3 regions of the Neorhizobium puerariae genome follow, and region 2 is predicted to be linked to each of the others. Evidence: predicted binding sites of a transcription regulator. Region 2 holds the regulator's gene; each other region holds the start of a gene.
What was found. Region 2 encodes PhoB, which activates phosphate uptake and scavenging genes when phosphate is short. Its sites were predicted from a motif close to TGTCATNNANCTGTCAT; they were not measured.
Positions count from the first base shown of each region.

Region 1: the regulator PhoB is predicted to act here: its motif matches at 1,631-1,647, upstream of ACFFP0_RS23220 (BtaA family protein).
Region 3: the regulator PhoB is predicted to act here: its motif matches at 1,827-1,843, upstream of phnG (phosphonate C-P lyase system protein PhnG).

Region 1 is NZ_JBHMAA010000028.1:90,082-93,354, forward strand. It holds gene ACFFP0_RS23215 (class I SAM-dependent methyltransferase) at 1-336, opposite strand, end outside; gene ACFFP0_RS23220 (BtaA family protein) at 336-1,583, opposite strand; gene ACFFP0_RS23225 (serine hydrolase domain-containing protein) at 1,749-3,101, shown strand; gene ACFFP0_RS23230 (transglycosylase SLT domain-containing protein) at 3,121-3,273, opposite strand, start outside.
Region 2 is NZ_JBHMAA010000015.1:198,600-201,872, forward strand. It holds gene pstB (phosphate ABC transporter ATP-binding protein PstB) at 1-568, shown strand, start outside; gene phoU (phosphate signaling complex protein PhoU) at 613-1,326, shown strand; gene phoB (phosphate regulon transcriptional regulator PhoB) at 1,352-2,035, shown strand; gene ACFFP0_RS14240 (NAD(P)H-dependent oxidoreductase) at 2,256-2,909, shown strand; gene ACFFP0_RS14245 (PACE efflux transporter) at 2,922-3,273, opposite strand, start outside.
Region 3 is NZ_JBHMAA010000008.1:166,601-169,873, reverse strand. It holds gene ACFFP0_RS06145 (carbon-phosphorus lyase complex subunit PhnI) at 1-650, opposite strand, end outside; gene phnH (phosphonate C-P lyase system protein PhnH) at 650-1,195, opposite strand; gene phnG (phosphonate C-P lyase system protein PhnG) at 1,198-1,656, opposite strand; gene ACFFP0_RS06130 (PfkB family carbohydrate kinase) at 1,965-2,771, opposite strand; gene ACFFP0_RS06125 (carbohydrate ABC transporter permease) at 2,781-3,273, opposite strand, start outside.

The DNA.
Region 1 (3,273 bases), on a different contig from region 2:
GAAACCGGTGGCGTCGGCCACCCGGAATTCAGGCATGGCCGGTTTGCCGCGAAAATTGGCGCGGGCGCTTTCCAGCATTTCCGCCGATATGTCGAGGCCGTAAAGCCGGGCCGTCGGATAGAGACGGTGGGCGAGGAGGAGGTTCCGGCCCGTGCCGCAGCCGACTTCGAGCAGCGCCGCGCCGGGCGGGACATGCAGGCCGGCGATCGCCCGGTCGCGGCCGAAGAGGTAATATTTGCGGGTCAGGTCATAGATATGGCGCTGGTACCGGTACATCCGGTCCATGCGTTCGGCGTGGTCGTTGGTGAGGGAAGCGCCCGCCATATCCGCCGCCATCAGGCTTTTTTCACATAGATGTGGAAGCCGCCATAGATCGCCGACCGGTCCTGCAGGTTGAGTTCGCCGGAACGTTCATCAAGATAGGCCCACTGGTCGAGCAGCGCCGGCGAAAGACGACCGTCGAGCACGCTCTTTTCGGCGGCGGTGCGGAAGATCACGCGGGCGCCCGGAGCCGCCGTGCGGGTTATGTCCGTCCAGAGGTCGTTGAGCTGCTGGTCTGTCATCCAGTCCTGCGCATCGAGCAGGACGTAGCGGTCCACGGATGCGGCCGGTTTCTGCGCGAGGAGTTCGGTGAAGCTTGCGTGATGAACCGTGACGCGCTCGGCATTGTCGCGGATGGCGCGATAGTTCTCTGCCTTGAGATAGGTCGGCAGCGTGCCTTCGTCCGGTTTGGGATAACGGCGCGTGAAGGCCTGCCAGGCAAAATAGTTGTCCCGCAGCGGGAAGTGGCACGCGAGTTTTTCGAGGCGCTGGCGCAGCACCGGCGCGATCGAGCCATCGGAAGCCAGGCTCGCCAGCTCGTCATATTGCTGCGGCGGAATGCCGAGGCCGAAGAGCGAACTTTTCCGGCTGGTGATCCAGCGGATCAGCGGCCGGTCGAAGAGGGGGGCGATGCGGTCGTCGAAGAACTGGCGCTGTTCGCGCAGCGACCGGGCATTCCCCATTTCCTTGAGATCGATGCCATGCAGGCGCGCGATGAGGTGGCCGGCGCCGATGAAGCGGCCGAGCAGGCCGGTCTTGTAGATGTTGCGGTTGAAGACTTCGATGCGGCGGCGACCGGAAATCGACCGCTTGTTCCAGTAGGTGCGGGTGGCGGCATCGAGGTTCGGGGCTATGAAGGCGTCGTAGCTCCTGCTGTTGGACGTGACGCCGTCCATGCCGAAATGGCGAACCACGTCGCCGTGGCCGGGCAGATGGCGGAAGGCGGCGAGCTTGAGGCGGTTCAGGGCGACGTGATGCGGATTGAGGTCGACGACGTCGATCCGCTTCGGCGAGCGGGAAAGATAGGCGAGCATATTGCAGCCGCCCGAGCCGATGGTCACGATGGTGTGACCCTCGGAGAGCTCCATCGCCACCATGTCGACATCCGGATCTTCCCAGATCTGCGGATAGACGAGGCCGGAGAAAAGCAGCCCGAAAAGTCTTTCTGAAAAACCTTGCCGTGAAAGCGCTTTATGCTGCAGAAGCGCATCCTTCAGTTTCTGGTTTTTCCGGAAACCGGCTTCCTGTGCAATATCCGCCATGATCGAATCCCGCCTGTCCAAGGTTTCAGCGCGTGTAAACCCGTCATGCAACAGATTGATGACGCCGCCTGTGCGCGACCTCGGGAACGGCGCGCCGATCTCCGATGACCCCTTCCGCAACGGGGGGATTCCTGATTGCATGCGGTCGCGAAACGGGAGATGGGAATGCGGTTGCTGATCCGGATTGTGAAGGTCTTTGTCGGAGTCTGTATCGTCGGTCTGATCGGTCTTGGCGCCTGGCTTTACACGGCGCCGCCCGAACTGTTGAGGGTTGGCAGCGGTTATGCCGCCAAGATCGTCTGCTCGAATGTCTTCATCGCGGGGCGCCCCGACGACGAGGTGCTGGCGGTCGACGTTCAGGCGCCGGGCCATCCGCTATTGCGGCTGATGCAGGTTTCCGTCGACAGGCCTGAAAAGCGCGTGCATGCGGCTCTACTCGGCTTTATCGCCGGCAATGACGCGGTCTATCGTGATGGTCTGGGCTGCGCCGTCACGCCGGATGGCGTGCCGCCCGTCGTCGCTGCGGGTGCGGCTCGTTCCGCTCCGACGGTGGCCGAAGCTTCCGCTCTCTGGCCCGATGGCGGAACAGTCGAATCCGAGCCGAGGGTTGCGGCCATTCTTTCAGATGCCGGCCTCACGGGGCCGGGCATGCGGGCCGTCATCGTCGCAAAAGGCGGACGGATTGTCGGCGAAGCCTACGGTCCGGGCTTCTCGAAAGATACGCCGCTGCTCGGCTGGTCGATGACCAAGACGGTCACAGCCGCGATCGTCGGCACGCTCATCCGCGACGGCCGGCTGTCACTGGAGGACAAGGGCCTCTTTCCGCAATGGCGGAACGACCAGCGGGGCGATATCCGGCTTGCCGATCTGCTCGCCATGGAGAGCGGGCTTGCCTTCAACGAGAACTACGGGACGGTCGCGGATGTCACGCGCATGCTCTATCTTGAACGGGACATGGCGAATTTTGCCGCCGATCAGCCGCTCGAGGCCGATCCCGGATCGCGCTTCAACTATTCCTCGGGGACGGGAGTGATTCTCTCGAAGGTCTGGATGGACCGCATCGGTGGCGGGGAGGCGGCGCTTGGCTATCCCGGCGAGGCGCTTTTCGGTCCGCTCGGAATGACGAGCGCGGTGATGGAAACCGATGCGGCCGGAACCTTCGTCGGCAGTTCCTACATGTATGCCACGGCGCGCGATTGGACGCGGATGGGCCTTCTTCTCGCGCGCGGCGGGGTCTGGAACGGCAGAAGGATACTGACGGACGATTTCGTGGCGCAGATGCGCCAGCCGAACCGGACCTCGAACGGCCGGTACTCGAAGATGCAGACCTGGCTGCCGGGAAAAGATGCGGGGCTTCCCGCGGATACTTTCATCCTGGACGGCCACGACGGCCAGAACGTCATCGTCGTCCCGTCGCTCGACCTCGTCGTCGTGCGGCTCGGGCTGACGCCGGGCTGGGAGCGTTACAACCCGCTGAGGCTGGTTTCGGAGGCCGTCAAGGCGACAACGGCGCCCTGAGGCGCCGTTTCAGCATGCCTTATTTCTCCAGGACGTGGAGCATGTCCTTGCGCTTGGCGTCATAATAATAGCCGCGCGCATAGAGCTTGATGGCGTTGTCGTTCTGGTTGTCGGCAACGAGCCATGCGCCGCGCAGATATTTGATCGCGTATTTCAGATTGGTCTCGGCATC
Region 2 (3,273 bases):
CCGGATCACGCTCGACACCGACGATATCTACGATCCGCAGATCGACGTCGTGGAACTGCGCGCCCGCGTCGGCATGGTTTTCCAGAAGCCGAACCCGTTCCCGAAGTCGATCTACGAGAATATAGCCTACGGTCCGCGCATCCACGGCCTCGCCAGGAACAAGTCGGACATGGACCAGATCGTGGAGGCCAGCCTTCAGCGCGCCGGCCTCTGGACGGAAGTCAAGGATCGCCTGAATGAATCCGGCACCGGGCTTTCCGGCGGCCAGCAGCAGCGTCTCTGCATCGCCCGCGCCGTTGCCGTTTCGCCGGAGGTCATCCTCATGGACGAACCCTGCTCGGCGCTCGACCCGATCGCGACCGCCAAGGTCGAGGAGCTCATTCACGAGCTGCGCGCCAACTACACGATCGTCATCGTGACGCACTCGATGCAGCAGGCCGCGCGCGTTTCGCAGCGTACCGCCATGTTCCATCTCGGCCAGCTGGTCGAGGAGAACGACACGGACAAGATGTTCACCAATCCGGATGACCAGCGCACCCAGGATTACATCATGGGCCGCTTCGGCTGATCGGCCGTCCGCGCTGCCTGGTTTCACTTTTCGAGGATTAGAAAATGGCATCGACTCATATTCTGTCGGCCTATGACGAAGAACTGAAATACCTGATCCGCCGCATTTCCGAAATGGGCGGCCTTGCGGAGCAGATGTGCTCGGACGCCGTGCGGGCGCTGGTCAATTCCGACTCCGCTCTCGCCCAGAAGGTCATCTCCGACGACGTGATCCTGGATCATGCGGAGCGCGAGATCCAGGACAAGGCGATCGTCACGATCGCCCGCCGCCAGCCGGTGGCGTCCGACCTTCGCGAGATCGTCGGCACGCTGCGCATCGCATCCGACCTGGAGCGCGTCGGCGATCTTGGCAAGAACACCGCCAAGCGCGTCATCGCGGTTCAGGGCACCGGCGTTCCGCGCAAGCTCGCCCGCGGTATCGAGCACCTCTCCGACCTGGCGCTCGTGCAGCTCAAGGAAGTGCTGGACGTCTATGCCAGCCGTTCGGCCGAGAAGGCCGAGGCGATCCGCATCCGCGACGAGGAAATCGACGCGATGTATACGTCGCTGTTCCGCGAACTCCTCACCTACATGATGGAAGACCCGCGCAACATCACCACCTGCACGCACCTCCTGTTCTGCGCCAAGAACATCGAGCGTATCGGCGACCATGCCACCAACATCGCCGAGACGATCTACTACATGACGACGGGCGCCCAGCCGGAAGGCGAGCGTCCGAAGGACGATACGTCGAATACGCTCGGCGCGATCACCGAATGACGGAATGCTGACGGAGCAGGCCAGAATGCTGCCAAAAATCGCGGTCGTGGAGGATGAGGAAGCACTGAGCGTGCTTCTTCGCTACAATCTCGAAGCCGAAGGTTACGATGTGGAGACAATCCTGCGGGGGGATGAGGCCGAGATCCGGCTTCAGGAGCGCACGCCGGACCTGTTGATCCTCGACTGGATGCTGCCCGGCGTTTCCGGCATCGAGCTCTGCCGGCGGTTGCGCATGCGCCCGGAAACGGAACGCCTGCCGATCATCATGCTGACGGCCCGGGGCGAGGAGAGCGAACGTGTTCGCGGCCTTGCCACGGGTGCCGACGACTATGTCGTGAAGCCTTTCTCGACGCCGGAACTGATGGCCCGCGTCAAGGCGATGCTGCGTCGAGCCCGGCCGGAAGTATTGTCCAGCGTCCTGCGTTGCGGCGATATCGAGCTCGATCGTGAGACGCATCGCGTCCATCGCAAGAGCCGCGAGGTCCGCCTCGGCCCGACGGAATTCCGTCTCCTGGAGTTCCTGATGGCCTCGCCCGGCCGTGTCTTCTCGCGTTCGCAGCTTCTCGACGGCGTCTGGGGACACGATATCTATGTCGACGAACGCACTGTCGACGTGCATGTCGGGCGCCTGCGCAAGGCGCTCAACTTCTCCAACATGCAGGATGTCATCCGCACCGTTCGCGGCGCGGGATATTCGATGGAAGCCTGACTGACTTCGTCGGCGGCCGGCCGCGCCCAGGTGGCGCGTCTGGCGCGGAGTATTTCTTCTGGCGTTTGAATGGCTCCCGGCCCTAGAGCGCCATGCGTCCGAAAGGACGCACCAAGGACGCTCTACCCTATTGAATCGACGCATCGTGCTTTCCGAAAATCGATTCCGATTTTCGGGCCGATGCCGTAGGCTGCTTTCAGGGCAACCTCGGAGCGTAGCCATGAACGTACTGATCATCGACGGCCATCCCGATGAGGGGCGGCTTCTCGGGGCTCTTCTGGACCACTACGAAAAAACGCTGGCAGGCGCTGTCTCGGTGACGCGTCTTGCCGTGCGCGATCTGTCGTTCGACCCGGTCCTCCACCGCGGTTATGCCGGCGATCAGCCCTGGGAGCCCGATCTCGAAAGGGTGGCGGAAGCGCTCGACGCCTGCGATCATCTGGTGTTCGGTTTCCCGCTCTGGTGGGGAGCCGAACCGGCGGCCGTGAAGGGGCTGCTGGACAGGCTTCTGTTGCCGGGCTTCACGTTCAGATATCATCGCGAGGATCTTCTGTGGGATCGCCTGCTCACCGGGCGCTCCGCCGATGTCATCATCACCATGGACACCCCGCCCTGGTATCTGCGCTGGGTCTATGGCGATCCCGTCACGCGGCGCCTGAAATACCAGGTCCTGGGCTTTTGCGGCATTCGTCCGCTTCGCTTCTTCAAGCTCGGCGCCACACGCCGCGGCGGCGCGGCGCGCAAGCTCGACCACTGGATGCGGGAGATCGGGCGGGCTGCAGCCTCGGCCGGCGGCCTGAAGCGGGACTCCAGGCGGAACATCCTTCCAGGCCGCGAGCGCTTTGCGGAAGCGATCCGGGAACGCCAGTCCTGATCTATTCGGTAGTCAGTGCGCCTGCGCTTCCTGTTGCCATTCCGGCAGCGGGAAAAGCCGGTCGTAGGCCCAGTTGAAGACGAAGGCGTAGACCACATAGAAAAGCGCGAAGGACAGGTCCATCGCAAGGGCGTGCAGGATGCCGATGCCGAGATACCAGGCGATCAGCGGCAGGAGAATGATCAGCAGGCCCAGTTCGAACAGAACCGCGTGCGCCACGCGGACGGCAGGGCTTTTCCGGGTGTTGCCTGTCATCCGCTGCATGACGTGGTCGAAGCCGAGATTGTAGACATAGTTCCAGCCGGTCGCGAGCGTGGCTGACCCCAGGCCGACCACGCCGATATCGGCGGCAGGCATGCCGAAG
Region 3 (3,273 bases), on a different contig from region 2:
CGCATGGTGGAATAACCGAGCGCCAGCGTGCCGCCGGTGTCGGCGCGGGCGAGGCTCTGCAGCTTGTGCGCGCGGCTTGCGGGGAAGAGTAGCGGCTCGCGCGTCAGGTCCGGAATGTCGTCCGGCGCCACCGTCTCGGCCGGATAGTCCCCGATAAGCCCCTGCGCCTTCTGCCATGTGGCAAGCGAAGGCTGGGTCGCCGGCGCCGGTTCGGCGGCGGGAGTGACGGGTTCGGGCGTATAATCCTCACCCTTCAGCACACCGACCTGCAGCAGGCGGTGGGAATAATCGAGCGTCGGCCCGAGGATCTGGCCGCCCGGAATGTCCTTGAAGGCGGCGGAGATGCGGCGGACCGTGAACAGGTCCGTCTGGTTCACCGGTTCGGCGATCGCAAGGCGCGGCTGCGTCGTGCGATAGGCGCGCAGAAGCAGCACGGCCTCGTAGAGATCGCCGCCGGCCTGGGCCAAGGCGAGGGCGGCCAGGTCCGGTTCATAGAGCGATGCCTCGCCCATGATGCGATCGACCAGATAGGGGAGGCCGGTGCGTACCGCCTCGACCCGTTCGCGGCTGACCGTCCCGAGATCGTCGCGGAAGAGCCTCTCGGCCTGTTCGATGGCGTGTTCGCCGCCACGGGTTGCCACGTAGGCCATCAGAGCACCTCGATTTTCGTGGAACGGGGAATGCCGATCAGCCGGTCGCCGTCGACGAGATAGAGGTCCCAGCCGAGCGGATAGCGGATCGCCCTTTCGCGCATCGGCCAGAAGAGGGGATCGACGCCGCCGATTTCGACCGTCACCGTGTCCTTTATGCCGGGTCCGGAAAGCCGCAATGCCTGTCCCGAGCCGATCCTGGCTGGCGCGAAGAGCGTGGCGGCTTCGTCCGGATAGGCAAGCGTGCCGATGCGCAGCGTCGAAAGTGCGCTCACATCCGCCGGCGAACCGAGCGGCGCGAAAACGTAGTCGGCCTTGTCGAGCGATACGGGCTGAGCGCCGGTCTGGGCGAGCCTGCCAGCAAGCGCGGCATCGTCCCTGACATGGAAGCGGCATTCCCGGTCGATCAGGCTTTCGGCAAGCGCGGCAAAACCGGCGAAGGGCAGGGGCCTTGCAAGGCCGGGGCGGGCGAGCGCCCACATCAGTTCTTCGAAGGTTGCGTTGGTGCGGCTGTCATCCGCCGTAGGGAGAAGTGAAAGTGCCATGATCAGAAGGTTTCCATCTGGACGCGGGTGGCCTCGACCTTTTTCAGCCGTTCCCGCTCGCTTTCCTGTTGGCGGCGTTGTTCGGCGTCGAGAAATTCGAGAATGAACCCGGCCTCGTGTCCCGCCGCGATCGCGGCGTCGATGACGGCCATCGCCATGGCGTGTTCGAGGTCGCGGCCGGTCACGGCGCCATATCCTTCGACCTGGCGGCCCGGCACCCGGACATGCGCTTCCGCGACCAGGACCTCGCCGAGATGGAAAGCCGTGTTGCGCACCGTGTCCATGAACGGCAGCATGGCGAGCCCGGTGCGGTTGGCGAGAACCGAGACGTCGCCGAGATCGTCCAGAACCTTCTCGGCGCAAGCCTTGATCGCGTCAGGCCGGCTGGCGGCGAGAATGCCGAGGGCCTGCGCGTGAGCGTAGCCTCCGATGACCGGATCGCCGGTCGCTGTCTGGGTCATTGCCCTTCCTTTCCTGGAATTCCGCTCCGGCCGGATTTCCGCCGGACGTGCCGTGGTGATGGATGATGTGCCATTGGCCCAAGCCCGGGACATCCGCCGGTGTATCGGGAAGCTTAATCATCCGAACTTATTTATATTCATTCGGATGAATTCGTCCATAGCAAAACTGGATGACAGTTATGTGTAATCGCCGACTGTTTCGGTGATGCGCATCGGATCTGGCGCGCAGGGGACGATAGAGTTCATGGAATCTGTCTTAAGAAGACCGCTTCCGATCTTCCGCCTGCGGTCCTTGTGCAGGTGCGGCCTCAGCGGGGAAGCTGTCCGCGCAGCCAGTCCGCGATGATTTGGCTTGCTTCGGCCGCCGCCGTTGCCGCATCCCGGCCGGAAAGCAGCGAAAAGAGGAAGGCGCCGCTGAAACGGTCGCCCGCACCGATCGTGCTGACGCCCCGGACCGCCTGCGCCGGTTCGACCTGGATCGACCGGACGCCGTCATAAAGGGTGATGCTGCGCGGCCCGTCGGTCAGGACCAGCATCTTGAGGCGGGAGCCGGCGAGATCGACCGCCCGGCGCCACACACCCGCCGGTTCTTCGTCCGCGTCGTCTCTCGACGTGACGATATAATCGGCCGGCCGTGGCGTGGCCGGCCCAAGCGGCAATTGCGAGACCACGAGGGGAATATCGTCGAGCTTGGCGACAAGCGGCTCTTCGAGCAGAAGGACGTTGAGATAGGCGGCATCGCCCTTCAGCGCCTCGTTTATCGAAAGCGCTACGTGCCTTCTGTCCGAAGGCGCCAGGATCGTCCTTTCGCCGCTGGGTTCCAGGAGGATTTCCAGCGGCATCGTGTCTCCGGGCCGCATGGCCACATGACGCGTGTCGAACCCCATCCGATCGAGCGTATCCATAGCCGCCAGGCCCTGCTCGTCCCGCATCAGGCCCGTGACGAGCGCCACGTCCGCCCCCAGGTCCAGAAGCTGGCGGCCGGTGTGGAAGCCGCCACCGCCGAGATGGGTTTCGCGGGTGGAAAAACGCAGCCGTCCACCCGGACGCAGCGAATTTTCGAGGTGCCAGATACGGTCGTGATTGACCGAGCCGATGACGATGACGCGATGCATTCCGGATGCCTATCTTTCGTCGAGCCCGGGGGCGAGCGCATCGACGATGAAACGCTGTGCGGCCAGGAATATGACGAGGACGGGCACGATCGACAATAGGCTGGTCGCCATCAATGGTCCCCAGACCCGTTCCGTCCCCTCCAGATCGGCAAAGGTGGCTATTCCCGTGGTGAGGGTTTTCTTGAAACTGTCCTCGAGGACGAGCTGGCCCCACAGGTAGATGTTCCAGGCCCCCATGAAGGAGATGACCGACAGGGCGGCAATCGCGGGAATGACGTTCGGAATGCCGATTTCCAGAAGCTGCCGCCACAGGCTGGAGCCATCGATCCGCGCCGCCTCGAACATCGACGCGGGCAGCGAACGGAATGCCTGCCGCATGTAGAAGACATAGAAGCCGACATATGGGATCGAAGGGATGACCATGGCCCCGTAGGTATCGAAGGCCTGCATCTTCACCACCGCTATGTAGGTCGGGATGATCGCGAGGACGGTCGGAAACGAC